Regions from separate parts of the Streptomyces sp. NPDC044061 genome, predicted to be linked through region 2. Evidence: riboswitches for the same ligand, from Rfam matches in the RefSeq annotation. Region 2 holds a riboswitch; the other holds the start of a gene.

Region 1 (6,760 bases), on a different contig from region 2:
GCTCCAGCACCTCCAGGCTCGGCGCGCCGCCGGTGCCCATGATCAGCCGGGAGCCCAACGGCACTCCACCGAGGACAAAGGGATCGTCGGCCATGGCTCAGCCTCCTTGGACGGCGGTGAGGACTTCGACACGGTCGCCCTCGGCGAGGGCCGTGCTCGCCCACTGCGCGCGCGGGACGACGGTCTCGTTGACGGCGGCGGCCACCCCGGAGGGCGCCGCGGTGAGGGTCCTGACGAGGGCGTCCAGCGCGGTGCCCGCGGCGACCTGCCGGCGCTGCCCGTTGACGGAGATGTTCATGCGGGCTGCTCCACGAGTACGGCGCGGAAGCGCTGCGGAGTGAACGGTCGGGCCTCGTCCGGCAGCTCTCCGCTGTCCAGCACCTCCGCCATCACGTCCCCGGTGACCGGTGTGAGAAGCACCCCGTTGCGGTAGTGCCCGGTGGCCAGCAGCAGCCCGTCGAGCCCGGACGGGCCGAGCAGCGGCGCGTTGTCGGGGGAGCCGGGGCGCAGACCCGCGCGGGTCTCGGTGAGGGGCAGCTCGGTGATGCCCGGCACCAGCTCATGGGCGTCGCGCAGCAGCTCGTACACGCCCCCGGCGGTCACCGTCGTGTCCCAGCCAAGCTCCTCGGTGGTCGCGCCGACGACCAGCTCGCCGTTCTCCCGGGGCACGAGATAGACCTGGCTGCCGCGTACCACGGCCCGCACGGTACGGCTCAGGAAGGGCGCGTACCGGGGCGGCACGGTCAGCCGCAGCACCTGCCCCTTCACCGGCCGCACGGGAGGCAGCACCTCGTCCGGGACGCCCGCGAGACGCCCGCTGAGGCTGCCGCCGGCGAGCACCACCTGTCCCGCGCCCAGCCCAGTGCCGTCCGTCGTGGTGATTCCGGCGGCCCGGTCCCGTACGAGGTCGAGCCGCTCGGCCCACGTCCGGTGGAACACCACCCCGGCCCGCTCGCACGCGGCCACCAGGGCCGACGCCAGCCGACGCGGGTCGATCTGGTGGTCGCCGTCGACCCGCAGCCCGCCGCGCACACCGGGTGCGAGCATGGGCTCCAGACGCCGGCAGTCCCGCCCCGACAGCCACTCCGCCTCGAGGCCCGAACGCTGCTGGAGCGCGTGCAGCTCGCGCAGGTGGGCGCGGTCGTCGGCGTCCAGCGCGACGGCCAGCGTGCCGCAGCGGCGGTATCCGAGGTCGTGGCCGGTCAGCTCGGTCAGCTCGGCCGCGAAGTCCGGGTAGCGGCGGGCGGACTCCAGATTCAGGGCGAGCAGCGTCTCCTCGCCGTAGTGCAGTTCGGTGACCGCGGCCAGCATCCCCGCCGCGACCCGCGCGGCTCCGCCGCCGGGCTCGGGGTCCACCACGGCCGTGGCGAGCCCGCGCTGCGCGGCGCGCCAGGCCGTGACCAGGCCGATGATTCCGCCCCCGATGACGAGGACGTCGGACGTACGTGACGACATGGGCGTCCAGCCCCTCCCTTCGCCGGCATGACCCGGATCAGGTTCGTACGGTCGGAGGCCGCCAGCCTCCCTCTCAGCCCGGTGCGTCCGGGCTCCCGCGAGTGCTTGTACGGTGGCCAGCCTAGCCCGCGTCGCTCGTCACTCGTAAGGGAGCCCCGGCCATGGCCCGCTCGCTCGACGGACTGATCCTGGCCCCGGTGACGGACCAGGCACCAGGTCAGGTGGGTACGCGCACCCGGTTCGCCTACCACGAGGAGGACGGCGCGATCTGGGCCGAGTACGCGGGCGGCGACGTCGTACGGGGCCGTCTGGTCGGCACCCGGGAAGGCGACCGGCTGGACTTCCGGTACGTGCAGCTCGGGCAGGACGGCACCACCGCCTCGGGGCACTGCGTGTCGACGGTCGCGGAGCTGCCGGACGGGCGGGTGCGCCTCGAGGAGACCTGGGAGTGGGAGTCGCGGCCGGGCGCCGGGACCAGCGTTGTGGAACAGGTCACCGAGCACGCCCCCTGACTGACCTTTCGTCAGTTGTCTATGGTGATCGGGTGAGCGAGCAGACACCGCAACAGGGCACGTCACAGGGACGGCGCGTGGTCGTCGTCGGCGCGGGCATGGCCGGGGTGCAGACCGCGGTCGCCCTGCGGGAGCAGGGCTACCCGGGCACCGTCACGCTGATCGGCGCCGAGCCCCACCAGCCGTACGACCGGCCACCGCTGTCCAAGGCCGTGCTGCTCGGCAAGGCCGAGGGCTCCGCCTTCGACGTCGACTTCGAGTCCCTCGCCGTCGAACTGCGGCTCGGCTGCGAGGTGCTGGGCGTGCGCCCCGGCGACCACGAGCTGGACACCGAGGCCGGACCCGTCCCGTACGACGTGCTGGTCCTCGCCACCGGCGCCGAGCCGATCACCCTGCCCGGCACCGAGGGCGTCCCCGGTGTGCACCTGCTGCGCACCCTGGACGACGCCGAACGGTTGCGGCCCGTGCTGGCCCGGCAGCACGACATCGTGGTGGTCGGCGCCGGCTGGATCGGCGCCGAGTTCGCCACGGCCGCCCGCGAGGCCGGCTGCGCCGTGACCGTCGTGGAGGCCGCCGACCGGCCGCTGGCCGGCGCCCTGCCCGCCGAGGTCGCCGCACCCATGACCGCCTGGTACGCCGACAGCGGCGCCGAACTGCGCACGCACGCGCGCGTGGAGCGCGTCGAGCCCGGCGCGGTGGTGCTCGCCGACGGCACGCGGCTGCCCGCCGGAGCCGTCGTGGTCGGCATCGGGGCCCGCCCGGCCACCGGCTGGCTGGCCGGCTCCGGCATCGAGCTGGGCGTGCACGGCGAGGTCGTGGCCGACGCCCACCTGCGGACCTCCGCCGAGGACGTGTACGCGGTCGGCGACTGCGCCTCCTTCCCCTCGGCCCGCTACGGCGCCCGGCTGCTGGTCCACCACTGGGACAACGCCCTGCAGGGCCCGCGCACGGTCGCCGCGAACATCCTGGGCGAGACCCCCGCGGCCTACGACCCGGTGCCGTACTTCTGGTCGGAGCAGTTCGGCCGGTTCGTCCAGTACGCCGGCCACCACCCCGCGGCCGACCGCATGGTGTGGCGCGGCGACCCGGCGAGCCCGGCGTGGACCGTCTGCTGGCTGCGCGAGAACCGCCTGGTGGCCCTGCTGGCCGTCGGCAGGCCCCGCGACCTGGCCCAGGGCCGCCGCCTGATCGAGTCGGGCAGCCGCCTCGACCCCGAGGCCCTACCCGACCCGACCCGCCCCCTGAAAACCGCCACAACCGACTGACCAGCACCCCAAAGGGAGGCGCGGCAAACGGCGCGACAGCGCCGTAAGGGGCGCGGGGAACTGCGCGACCGGCCACGACGTGTCCGCGGGCGATCCGCGTCCCATGGCGGCCGCCGGGAAGGGGCGCGGGAAGTGGCGCGCTCGCGCCGTAAGGGGTGCGGGGAACTGCGCGACCGGCCACGACGTGCCCGCGGACGATCCGCGTCCCATGGCGGCCGTCCCGAAGGGGGCGCGGGGAACGGCGCGACCGGCCACGACGTGCCCGCGGGCGATCCGCGTCCCATGGCGGCCGTCCCGAAGGGGGCGCGGGGAACGGCGCGACCAGCCACGACGACGCCCACAGACGCACCACGCCACATCGCGGCCAACCCAGCGGAGCGCCTACGCTGGGTTCCGTGACCGAGATTGACGCAAAGATCGATGCTCTCGTCCCCGCCTGGCTCACCCTCCCCGACATCGCCGAGATGCTCGACGTCGAGGTGACACGTGTGCGGCAGCTGGTCAAGGAGGGCCAGCTCATCGCCGTACGCCGAGGTGAGAACCGGGCGCTGCACGTTCCCGCCGCCTTCATCGACGGGGACAAGGTCGTCAAGGGCCTGTCCGGGACCCTGACGCTGCTGAGGGACGACGGCTTCACGGTCGACGAGATGATCGAGTGGCTCTTCACCCCCGACCCGACCCTGCCCGGCACCCCCGCGCAGGCCCTGAGCGAGAATCGCGGCACGGAGGTGAAGCGCCGCGCCCAGGCGCTCGCCGTCTGAACCGATCCGCACCACGGGTGGCGTACCGGCCGCGGCCCGTACGCCACCCACCCGCACGCCCATGGACACCGACCGGGGGGACCCACGCATGTCCGACACCGCCCGCGGCAGGCTCGCCGACGCCCGCCTGTACCTCTGCACGGACGCGCGCAAGCGGCAGGGCGACCTCGCCGAGTTCCTGGACGCGGTCCTGGCCGGTGGCGTCGACATCGTGCAACTGCGCGACAAGGGCATGGAGGCCGCCGAGGAGCTGGAGCACCTGGAGGTCTTCGCGGACGCCTGTGCCCGGCACGGCAAACTGCTCGCGGTCAACGACCGGGCCGACGTCGCCCACGCGGCCTCCGCGGGCGCACTCCACCTCGGCCAGGGCGACCTCCCGGTCCCCGCGGCCCGCGCGATCCTCGGCGCCGACGTCCTGATCGGCCGCTCCACGCACGCCGAGTCCGAGGCCGCCGCGGCCGCCGTCCAGGAGGGTGTGGACTACTTCTGCACCGGTCCCTGCTGGCCCACCCCCACCAAGCCCGGCCGCCACGCCCCGGGCCTCGACCTGGTCCGGTACACCGCCGCCCTGGACACCGACCGCCCCTGGTTCGCCATCGGCGGCATCGACCTCGGCAACCTGGACGAGGTGCTGGACGCGCGCGCCCGCCGCGTGGTCGTGGTCCGCGCGATCACCGAGGCCGACGACCCGGGAGCCGCGGCGGCGGAGTTCGCGAAGCGACTGCGGCAGTCCTAGGGACCCCTCAGGGACGGGCCGCTGTCCAGGTTTTTGTCCAATGGGTGGACAGGGAAGCGACAATTCGGGCAAATTTGCGGCATCCGGTTGGGGTGCCGCCCACCCCTGGCTAACCTGCGAGTATGGCCCTCGGAACCGCATCCACCAGGACTGATCGCGCACGCACCGTGCGTGACATCCTCGCCACCGGCAAGACGACGTACTCGTTCGAGTTCTACGCGCCGAAGACCCCCAAGGGCGAGAAGAGCCTGTGGAACGCGCTGCGGCGGGTCGAGGCCGTGGCGCCCGACTTCGTCTCGGTGACCTACGGCGCCGGCGGTTCCACGCGCGCGACCACGGTCAAGGAGACCCAGCAGATCGTCGTGGACACGACGCTCACGCCGGTCGCCCACCTCACCGCGGTCGATCACTCCATCGCCGAACTGCGCAACATCATCGGCCAGTACGCGGACGCGGGCATCCGCAACATGCTCGCCGTGCGCGGCGACCCGCCCGGCGATCCGATGGGCGAGTGGGTGCCGCACCCGACGGGCCTGACCTACGCGGCCGAACTCGTCCGGCTCATCAAGGAGTCGGGCGACTTCTGTGTCGGTGTCGCCGCCTTCCCCGAGATGCACCCCAGGTCCACGGAGTGGGACACCGACGTCACCCACTTCGTCGACAAGTGCCGTGCGGGTGCCGACTACGCCATCACTCAGATGTTCTTCCAACCGGAGTCGTATCTGCGCCTGCGCGACCGGGTGGCGGCCGCCGGCTGCGAAACCCCGGTCATCCCCGAGGTCCTGCCGGTCACCAGCGTGAAGATGCTGGAGCGGCTGCCCAAGCTCAGCAACGCGCATTTCCCGGACGCCCTGAAAGAGCGGATCCTCACAGCGAAGGACGATCCGGCGGCTGTACGCTCCATTGGCATCGAGTTCGCCACGGAGTTCTGCGCACGGCTGCTGGCCGAGGGAGTGCCCGGACTGCACTTCATCACGCTCAACAACTCCACGGCGACGCTGGAAATCTACGAGAACCTGGGCCTGCACCACCCCCCGCAGGCCTAGACCGGCCGCACCGCGATACGACACACTGCGTAGCGGTCACTGGGAGAGGGGCGTACATGGGCTGGACGGTCCTCTACATCGCGTTCGGCATCGTCGCACTGTGGTTGCTCGGCGAGGTGCTGCTGCAGTACAAGGCACGACTGCGCTGGCGGCTGCTCGCCTTCGTCGGCTTCCTCGGCGTCGTGCTCGGCGTCCTGATGCCGTCCGTTGTCGTCATCGGTCTGGGCGCGATCGCGTTCGCGATCGGCCAGACCTACGTCACGCTGTCCTTCCGCCGCGGCTTCGCCGCCGGCTGGGCGGTCAAGCGCCCCGACGTCGAGACCGAGGTCGAGGGAGGCGGCAGCAAGCGGCGCCGCGGCAGGGCGGACCGTCACGACCCGACCCTCGAGGTCTCCGATCTGGAGGCCGCCGAGGGCGGAGACGACCGCGACGGCGACGACGGGCGTGAGCGCCTGGCCTACGGCGACGACGACTACGACCGCGACGACCTCTTCACCCCGTCCCGCTCGGGCGAGCCCACCGCCGCCGAGGCCACCGCCGTCTACGAGCCCCAGCCCCTGCCCGACGACACCGGCTCCTACGGCGTCTACGGCGACACCGCCTACGCGGCCGCCGCCCAGCAGCAGGCCACCGACCAGAGCTACGCCTACGACTACTCGGGCTACGGCCAGCAGAGCTACGGCTACGAGGGCGGCCAGCAGGGTTACGCCAACTACTCCGACCCGTACATCGGCACCCAGTCCTACGGCGGGGCCTCGTACGGCACGGGCTACGAGCAGCAGTACGGCCAGCAGAGCTACGGCCAGGACGTGTACGCCACCGGCGGCTACGGCGAGACCCCGGCCGGCGGAGTCTGGGTCCCGCAGCAGCGCAGCGACGAGAACTACGGCGGCGAACTCCCGCAGGAGCAGCCGTACCCGTACCAGGGCAACGGGCAGCAGCCGCAGCCGGGCGCCGGGTACGACGAGCAGTACCGCTTCTGACC
Region 2 (6,760 bases):
TAGTGGTCGATGAGCTGGTCACCGAGGTCGGACAGCGTCTGGGCACGAAGTCGCGCCTCGCTGATGCGGGCCAGTTCGTTGGCGTCGGGAAGTTCCTCATCGAGACGGGCGATCAGGTCGGCGAGGTTGATGTCGAGTGGGCTCATGCGTCAATCGTAAGTTGACGATGGGCTCGCCGTCAACTTGTAATTGACGCTCATTCGGGTGCGCTCCCGTCGCTTCGTGCGATGATCACGTCTCGCCGCTCGGGGAGATCTGACCGAGGCTCAGTGGGCGCTGCTGGAGCCGCTGTTGCCGAAGGGCATCAAGTCTGGGCGCCCGCCAGTGCACACCAAACGGCAGCTGATCAACGGGATACGGTTCCGCACTGGGACCGGCATACCGTGGGGGGACCTGCCCGAGCGCTATAAGCCGTGGGGGCGGTGTACGGACCTTTCCGCCGCTGGCAGCGCGACGGCACCTGGCACCGGATCCTCGAACAGCTCCAGGCCCGGTCCGACGCGAAAGGTCTGATCACCTGGGACGTCTCGGTGGACTCCACCATCGCCCGCGCCCACCCGCACAGCTTGGGTCAGGACGGCCGCGCACCCGGCCGGACAAGGTCCGCGCCGACAAGGCGTACGGCTCCCGAGCGAACCGCGGTTACTTGCACCGAGGCGGGATTCGCTGCACCATCCCGGAGAAACGCGATCAGATCGCCAACCGCGATGAGCGTGGTTCTCGCGGTGGGCGTCCGCCGAGGTTCGACCCGGCCGACCGCAAAGAGCGCCACGCGGTGGGGTGCGGGATCAATCGTCTCAAACGCCACCGCGCGGTCGTCACGAGAGACGACAAGCTTGCCGTCCGCTACGAATCAACCGTGCCGGTCGCGGCCATCAATGAGTGGCTGTGACCAGCACTCTCGCAACACGCCCCAGGACTGCGGAGCCGTGCACTTCAGATTCGGTCTCCGGGCCGGAGCCTCAGCACTTGGCCAGAGTGCGGCCGAGGAGGAGGAGCAGGTGGTCCCAGTGAAGCTGCAGTGCGGCGGGGTTGAAAGCGTCGGTGTCGGCCATGGTGAAGCCGTGGACGGTGTCGGGGTAGATCTCAGAGGTGTAGTCGACACCCGCGGCGTCCAGAGCCTGGTTGAGTTCGCCGAGGACCTCGGGCGTCAGGTCGGTTTCGGCGTGGCCGAAGTGGACCTGGGCGGTGAGGCGGCGCAGGCTGTCGGGCCCGGCGGCGCCCACGGGGGCATGGAATCCGGCGACGGCGGCCACCTCGCCGGGGTGGGCCGCGGCGGTGCGCACTGCCAGGAGGCCTCCTATGCAGTAGCCGGTCACCGCGACGGGTCCGGCGCTGGCCTCGGGCTGGGTGGTGAGGAATCTGACGTAGGCGTCGGCGTCGCGCAGGGTCCGTTCGATGGTATGTGTCTCAATCAGGGGCATCAGCCGACCCATGACCGCGGTCCGGGCCTCTTCTCCGATGTGCTCGGGAAGTTCGACCACAGGTGCCGGGCCGTGCCGGTAGAAGAAGTTGGGGACGAGCACGTAGTACCCGTGGCCGGCCAGTTCGCGGGCCATCTCCCGCAGCACGGGCCGGATGCCGAAGCCGTCCGCGTACATCAGCACCCCTGGGTGCCGCTCGCCGTCGTCGGGGAAGGCGGCGAAGGCATCGGCCTGGCCGTCCGCGGTGGGAATCTGCAGCATCTTGGTGGGCATGAACTCTCCTGTCGTGGTTGATGTGTCCTGTGATCAACACGACGAAGGCGGAGCCCGCGCAGCAGCGCAAGATCCTTGATCGAACAGCGGGCCCTCACTGGCCCGTTCGGCGCTCAGAAGAGCACCGGGTCACCGATCCGTGTGTGGCGCGATGCCGTCCCGGTAGTCATCCCCACAACCTAGTCCACCGAACGGCCTGGCCGCGCCTGCGGGTGGACCGCGACTGAGTGCGAGCCCCGCGAAGGATGCGTGGAGTTTCCCGCCGGAGCACGGCCCTTCGCAGCTGTGGCTTGGAGTCTCGGCGTGCGGGGATGAGCCGCCAGGGGCTACAGCCGGCCGCCGCACGCCGCCCGCTAGCATCCTGTCGCATGACGAGGCGGGGGTCGCGGCTGGGTGCCGTGGCGGGGGTGGCGTTGCTGGCGGCGGTCTGCGCCTCCGGTCCAGAACGCCCGCAGGTCATCCGCACGGCGTCGGACCTCGGCCCCCTTCCGGCCGACCGCTACGACTACACGCCGCGGGACCATCAACGATCGCAGCGGGCATCGGCATTGCTGGTCCGTCGGTGCATGGCGGAGCACGGCCACCCGGACTTCCCGCTCGACCCCCGCTACCCCAGCGACCCCGTCGTCGCCACCGCGGTGAGCACCGACTACGGCGCCCTGGATCTCGCCACCGCCCGCCGCTGGGGTTACGGCTGGGACCCGGCGAAGTCCCTTGCCCTCAAGCCGAAGGGCCGCCGGATGACCTACGCCGAGTATGCGGACATGCCCGCCTGCAACGCTGAAGCCACTCGGCGGCTGATGCGCGGCATCGACCTCAGGCGGGACTGGCTCTACGCAGGCACACGGGCGATCGAGATCGACAAGGCGGTCAAGCGCGACCCGCGCCTCCGTGCGGCCTGGGACGTGTGGTCCCGATGTGTGGCAGAACAGGGATTCACCCGCTACCCCGATCCCGGCGCGGCGTACACCGACGACGCCTGGAAGCGGGACGGTGACGGCAACACCCGGCATACGCGGCGGGAGCGGGCCACCGCCGTCGCGGACGTCACGTGCAAGCGCCGCCACCACACGGCCGAGCTCTGGCACGCGGTACGGGCGCAGAAGCAGGCCGTGGACATCACGCGGCACCAGGACCGCTACGCGGCCGGGCTGCGGGCACTGCGGACGTACCGGGCCAACATCGCCGAGGTGCTGCGCAAGCTCGGCTAGCGGGCGCGCCGACGCAGCACCGTGCGTCCCGCGAGCGCAAGACGCGGCAGCCGCCCGCCAGACCCAGACGAGCGCGATGGACAGGCTCTTGATCTCGTTGCAGGTGAGGGGTCTCAGTCCGTCCGTTTTCGGGTTGCCGGCGTGTTCGTCGGCGCGGACGGCGGTGAGGAAGGCATGGGCGAGCATCGCGAGGGTGCCCCAGCGGTGCCAGGGCCTCCACCGTCTGACCTGGTGTTCTTCCAAGGCGGCCAGGCCTCTGCCGGACTGGAAGGTCTCCTCGACGGTCCATCTGCCGCTTGCCGGCCTGAAGCCGCCGAGCGCGGGCCGTGGAGCCGCCGTCGCGTGGGGCGAGGTCGGCCGGCTCTCGGACGGGCCGCCACGGCCGTGCCGGGTTCACGGACGCACGGTTCCGCACACCCTCCATGCGCCCCGGCCGGAACCGGTCACCGGTCCGGGCTATTCTGGCCGGCGTACCTGGACACGGGGTGCCCTCGCACGAGGGCTGAGATCACACCCGTTGAACCTGAACCAGTTAGGACTGGCGGAGGGATGTCGTATGTCGTTGCCGTATGCCCATGAAGAGACGGCTGTCGCCGAGGCGCGGCGCGTCTTCGACGGCCGGATGCCGACGGCGCCCGGGGATCTGCGGGTGGAGGCGCGCGGCATCACGCCGGTGCCCGAGGACGCTCGCTACGGCAGCCCCCGGCGGCTGTTCACCGTGTGGTTCGCCCCCAACCTGACGATGACCGGTGTGTTCACCGGCACCGTCGGGGCGGCCCTCGGACTGGACTTCGCCACGGCGCTGCTCGCCGTGGTGCTCGGCACCCTGCTCGGTGCGGTGCCCACGGCCTACCTGGGGACCTGGGGCAGCCAGACCGGGGCGGGCCAACTGCCGCTGGCGAGGTTGGCCTTCGGACGGGTCGTCGCCCTGCCGGGCGCCCTGCAGTGGCTGTCGTCCATCGCCTGGGACGCACTGATCGGTCTGTTCGGCGGGGACGCGCTGGCCCAACTGTTCGGCTGGCCTTTCTGGTTGGGTGTCCTGGTGATGCTGGCGGCCCAGGGGGTGCTGGGCGTGATCGGATACGAGGCGATCCACCGCCTGCAGACGGTGATGACCTTCGCGCTCGCCGCCTCGTTCGTCGCGTTGGCGGTGAAGCTCGTGCACGGCACCCAGCCCGCGACGGCCGCGACCGTGCAGGGCGCCGACCGGGCGGGCGCGTTCGTGCTGACCTGCACCATCGCTTTGAGTCTCGCCCTCTCGTGGGCCCCGTACGCCAGCGACTTCAGCCGCTACCTGCCACGGACGGCGTCCCGTCCACGCATGTTCTGGTGCACCCTGCTCGGCGTCGGCGTGTCCTTCGTCGCGGTACAGGCACTCGGCCTGTGGGGCGCGGCGCAGTTCACCGACCAGACCGCCCGCGGTGTGGACCGGCTTCTCGGCGGGGGCGCGCTCGGCGCGTTCGGACTCCTCGCCGTCGCTCTCGCGGCGCTGTGCAGCAACGCCATGAACGACTACAGCGGGTCGCTGGCGCTGCAGACCGTCGGCGTGCGGCTGCCACGGCCGGTCGCCGCCGCGCTCGCCGCGGTGCTCGGCTTCCCGCTCGTGCTGTGGATGCACGCCGCCGACACCACCGCCCGCTTCCAGAACGTGCTGCTGTTCGTCGGCTACTGGATCCCCGCGTTCGTCGCGATCGTGATCGTCGACTGGGTGGCCCGCACGCGGGCGCGCGGCGGCCGTCCGATCGATCTGAAGACGGAGGAGGCCGACCCGCAGCCGTGGTGGCCGGCTCTCACGGCGTTCATCGTCGGTTTCGCCGCTTCGGTGCCGTTCATGAGCACCACCCTGTTCGTGGGCCCGGTCGCCCGGGCCCTGCACGGCGCCGACCTCGCCTACCCCGTGGCGTTCCTCGCGGCCCTGCTCGTCTACACGCCGTTGCGGGCGCGGCGACAGGCGCCGTCTCCGGTGAAGCAATGACCGCTTGACCGGCCAAAGGTGGCCACCTCGCTCACTGCCCTGCCGTACGGGGGTCGAGGTCCGACGAATGGCGCGTTGTTCCCGAGCAGCCTGCTCCTGTCAGGTCCCGCCCACGATTCCGGCCCGAGCCTGGATCGAGTCAGTGCCACTGTCAGCAGTGAAACGGCCGACGCCACGGCGTCTCCCCCCTCATTCGCCGCCCCAAGCCTGTGTCCGCACGAGCAGGGCACGAGGGCGCTGAGCTGGGCCGCAGCGGGAAGCGGCACTGAATTCCCGGCGTCGCAAACGGCGGATCACCGTCCACTATCGTGGCTCCGCGTGACCCACAGCGAGATCGAGATCACCGCAGCGTTGGTCCGGCAGCTGCTGCGCGAGCAGCACCCCGACCTGGCCGATCGCCCGGTGCGGCTCGGTGCGCGTGGCTGGGACAATCAATTGTGGCGGCTCGGCGACGACCTCGCCGTCCGGCTGCCCTGGGCGACGCGGTCCGCGGACGCGCTGCTACGCAAGGAGCACGCCTGGCTGCCCACCCTCGCCCCGTGTCTTCCCCTGCCGGTCCCCGTCCCCCAGCGCCTCGGCGAGCCCTCCGAGCGGTTCCCGCGGCCTTGGATCGTCACCACCTGGGTGCCGGGCACGCCCGCAGACCGTGCCCCCGCCACCCGCGCCACGGAGGCGGCCGACACCCTGGCAGCGTTCCTGACCGCTCTTCACCGACCTGCCCCCGACGGGGCGCCCAGCGGCCGCGACCGTGGCGGACCGCTGACCGACCAGGCCGAGGGATTCGCCCAGATCCTGACCTGGGCCACCGAGTCAGGGCTGATCCCTGACCCGGACGCCGTCCGCACGGTCTGGGAAGACGCCGTCACCGCGCCCGAGTGGGCGGGCCCGGCGCTGTGGCTCCACGGCGACCTGCACCCGGCCAACGTCCTCACCGCGGACGGCACCTTCTGCGGCGTGATCGACTTCGGCGACCTTTTCGCGGGCGACCCGGCCTGCGATCTCGCAGCCGCGTGGATACTGCTGCCGGAGGGGTCCGTCGACCGCTTCTACGAGGCCTATCAGCCGGCCGCGGACACGGCGACCCGACGCCGCGCCCGCGGCTGGGCGGTGTTGAAAGCCCTCGCCTGCATCTCCATCGGAGAGGCAGGCGTCCATGGCCGTCCGGGTGGCAAGCGCACCTGGGGCCCACCCGCCCACGCCGCGCTGCGACGCCTCACCACGACGATCCATCGCCCCAGTTCCCCAGCGCCAAAGAGATGACCTGCATCACTCAACTTCGGTGACACTGCTCAACCTTCACTGACGCAGGACAACCGAGAGGGAGAGGGGTGCACCAGCTCACTGCCGGTCCGCGCCGATCCCCGACCGGCTCGTCTTCGACCGGCCCGGCACCTCCTGCCCGGTTGCCCGTTGGTGCAGCTCCGCGCGTAGCCCGCTCAGCTTCTGCGGGTCCCGCTTTCCGCCGCCGCTGCGGCCTCTCCGTCCGCTCGGCGGTCAGGTCCTCCTGGCCGCGGCCCGATCGGTGGCCTTCAGGCTCCCTTCGAGGAGCTTCACGCGGTCGATGACATGGGTCGCCTCGGGCAGCGCCTCGGACGTGGCGTTGCCACGGGAGCGTCAGGCGCTTGTGCTGAAAGGCCCTCCTGACAGCCATGCTCACCGGGGACGGCCCACCCGCTCGGCGGACTGCTGGACGTTGTCGGGCACGCTCACCCGCCTACCGCCGCCGGGTACCAGTGTCCGTATGATCCGTGCCCCCGTCAGCACGGCCGTGACGTGCAGCGTCACGGCGACCGCGACGTTCTCCGGGTAGCCGACGTCGCTCGGGTGCACCAGCGCCACGTACACCGTCGCCGGCAGCCTCCAGCCGCTCCACGCGA

The links. A riboswitch is a leader RNA that binds a small molecule or an ion and turns the genes downstream of it on or off. The one in region 2 is predicted to bind thiamine pyrophosphate.
Region 1: it holds a riboswitch for thiamine pyrophosphate, as region 2 does, so the genes downstream of both, thiO (glycine oxidase ThiO) here and AC07CM_RS34675 (purine-cytosine permease family protein) in region 2, are expected to answer to the same signal.

Annotation. Positions count from the first base shown of each region.
Region 1 covers NZ_JBWKFL010000020.1:108,193-114,952, reverse strand. Annotated here, with positions in the region: gene AC07CM_RS30355 (thiazole synthase) at 1-94, opposite strand, end outside; gene thiS (sulfur carrier protein ThiS) at 98-298, opposite strand; gene thiO (glycine oxidase ThiO) at 295-1,455, opposite strand; TPP riboswitch at 1,453-1,564, opposite strand; gene AC07CM_RS30340 (avidin-fold protein) at 1,617-1,967, shown strand; gene AC07CM_RS30335 (NAD(P)/FAD-dependent oxidoreductase) at 2,000-3,232, shown strand; gene AC07CM_RS30330 (Rv2175c family DNA-binding protein) at 3,628-3,993, shown strand; gene thiE (thiamine phosphate synthase) at 4,082-4,729, shown strand; gene metF (methylenetetrahydrofolate reductase [NAD(P)H]) at 4,852-5,775, shown strand; gene AC07CM_RS30315 (SCO2102 family sporulation regulator) at 5,832-6,758, shown strand.
Region 2 covers NZ_JBWKFL010000027.1:71,795-78,554, forward strand. Annotated here, with positions in the region: gene AC07CM_RS34650 (Clp protease N-terminal domain-containing protein) at 1-146, opposite strand, end outside; partial or broken gene AC07CM_RS34655 (transposase) at 277-892, shown strand; gene AC07CM_RS34660 (dienelactone hydrolase family protein) at 963-1,697, opposite strand; gene AC07CM_RS34665 (hypothetical protein) at 2,066-2,908, shown strand; partial or broken gene AC07CM_RS34670 (IS701 family transposase) at 2,975-3,214, opposite strand; TPP riboswitch at 3,380-3,475, shown strand; gene AC07CM_RS34675 (purine-cytosine permease family protein) at 3,465-4,883, shown strand; gene AC07CM_RS34680 (aminoglycoside phosphotransferase family protein) at 5,202-6,143, shown strand; gene AC07CM_RS34685 (hypothetical protein) at 6,537-6,760, opposite strand, start outside.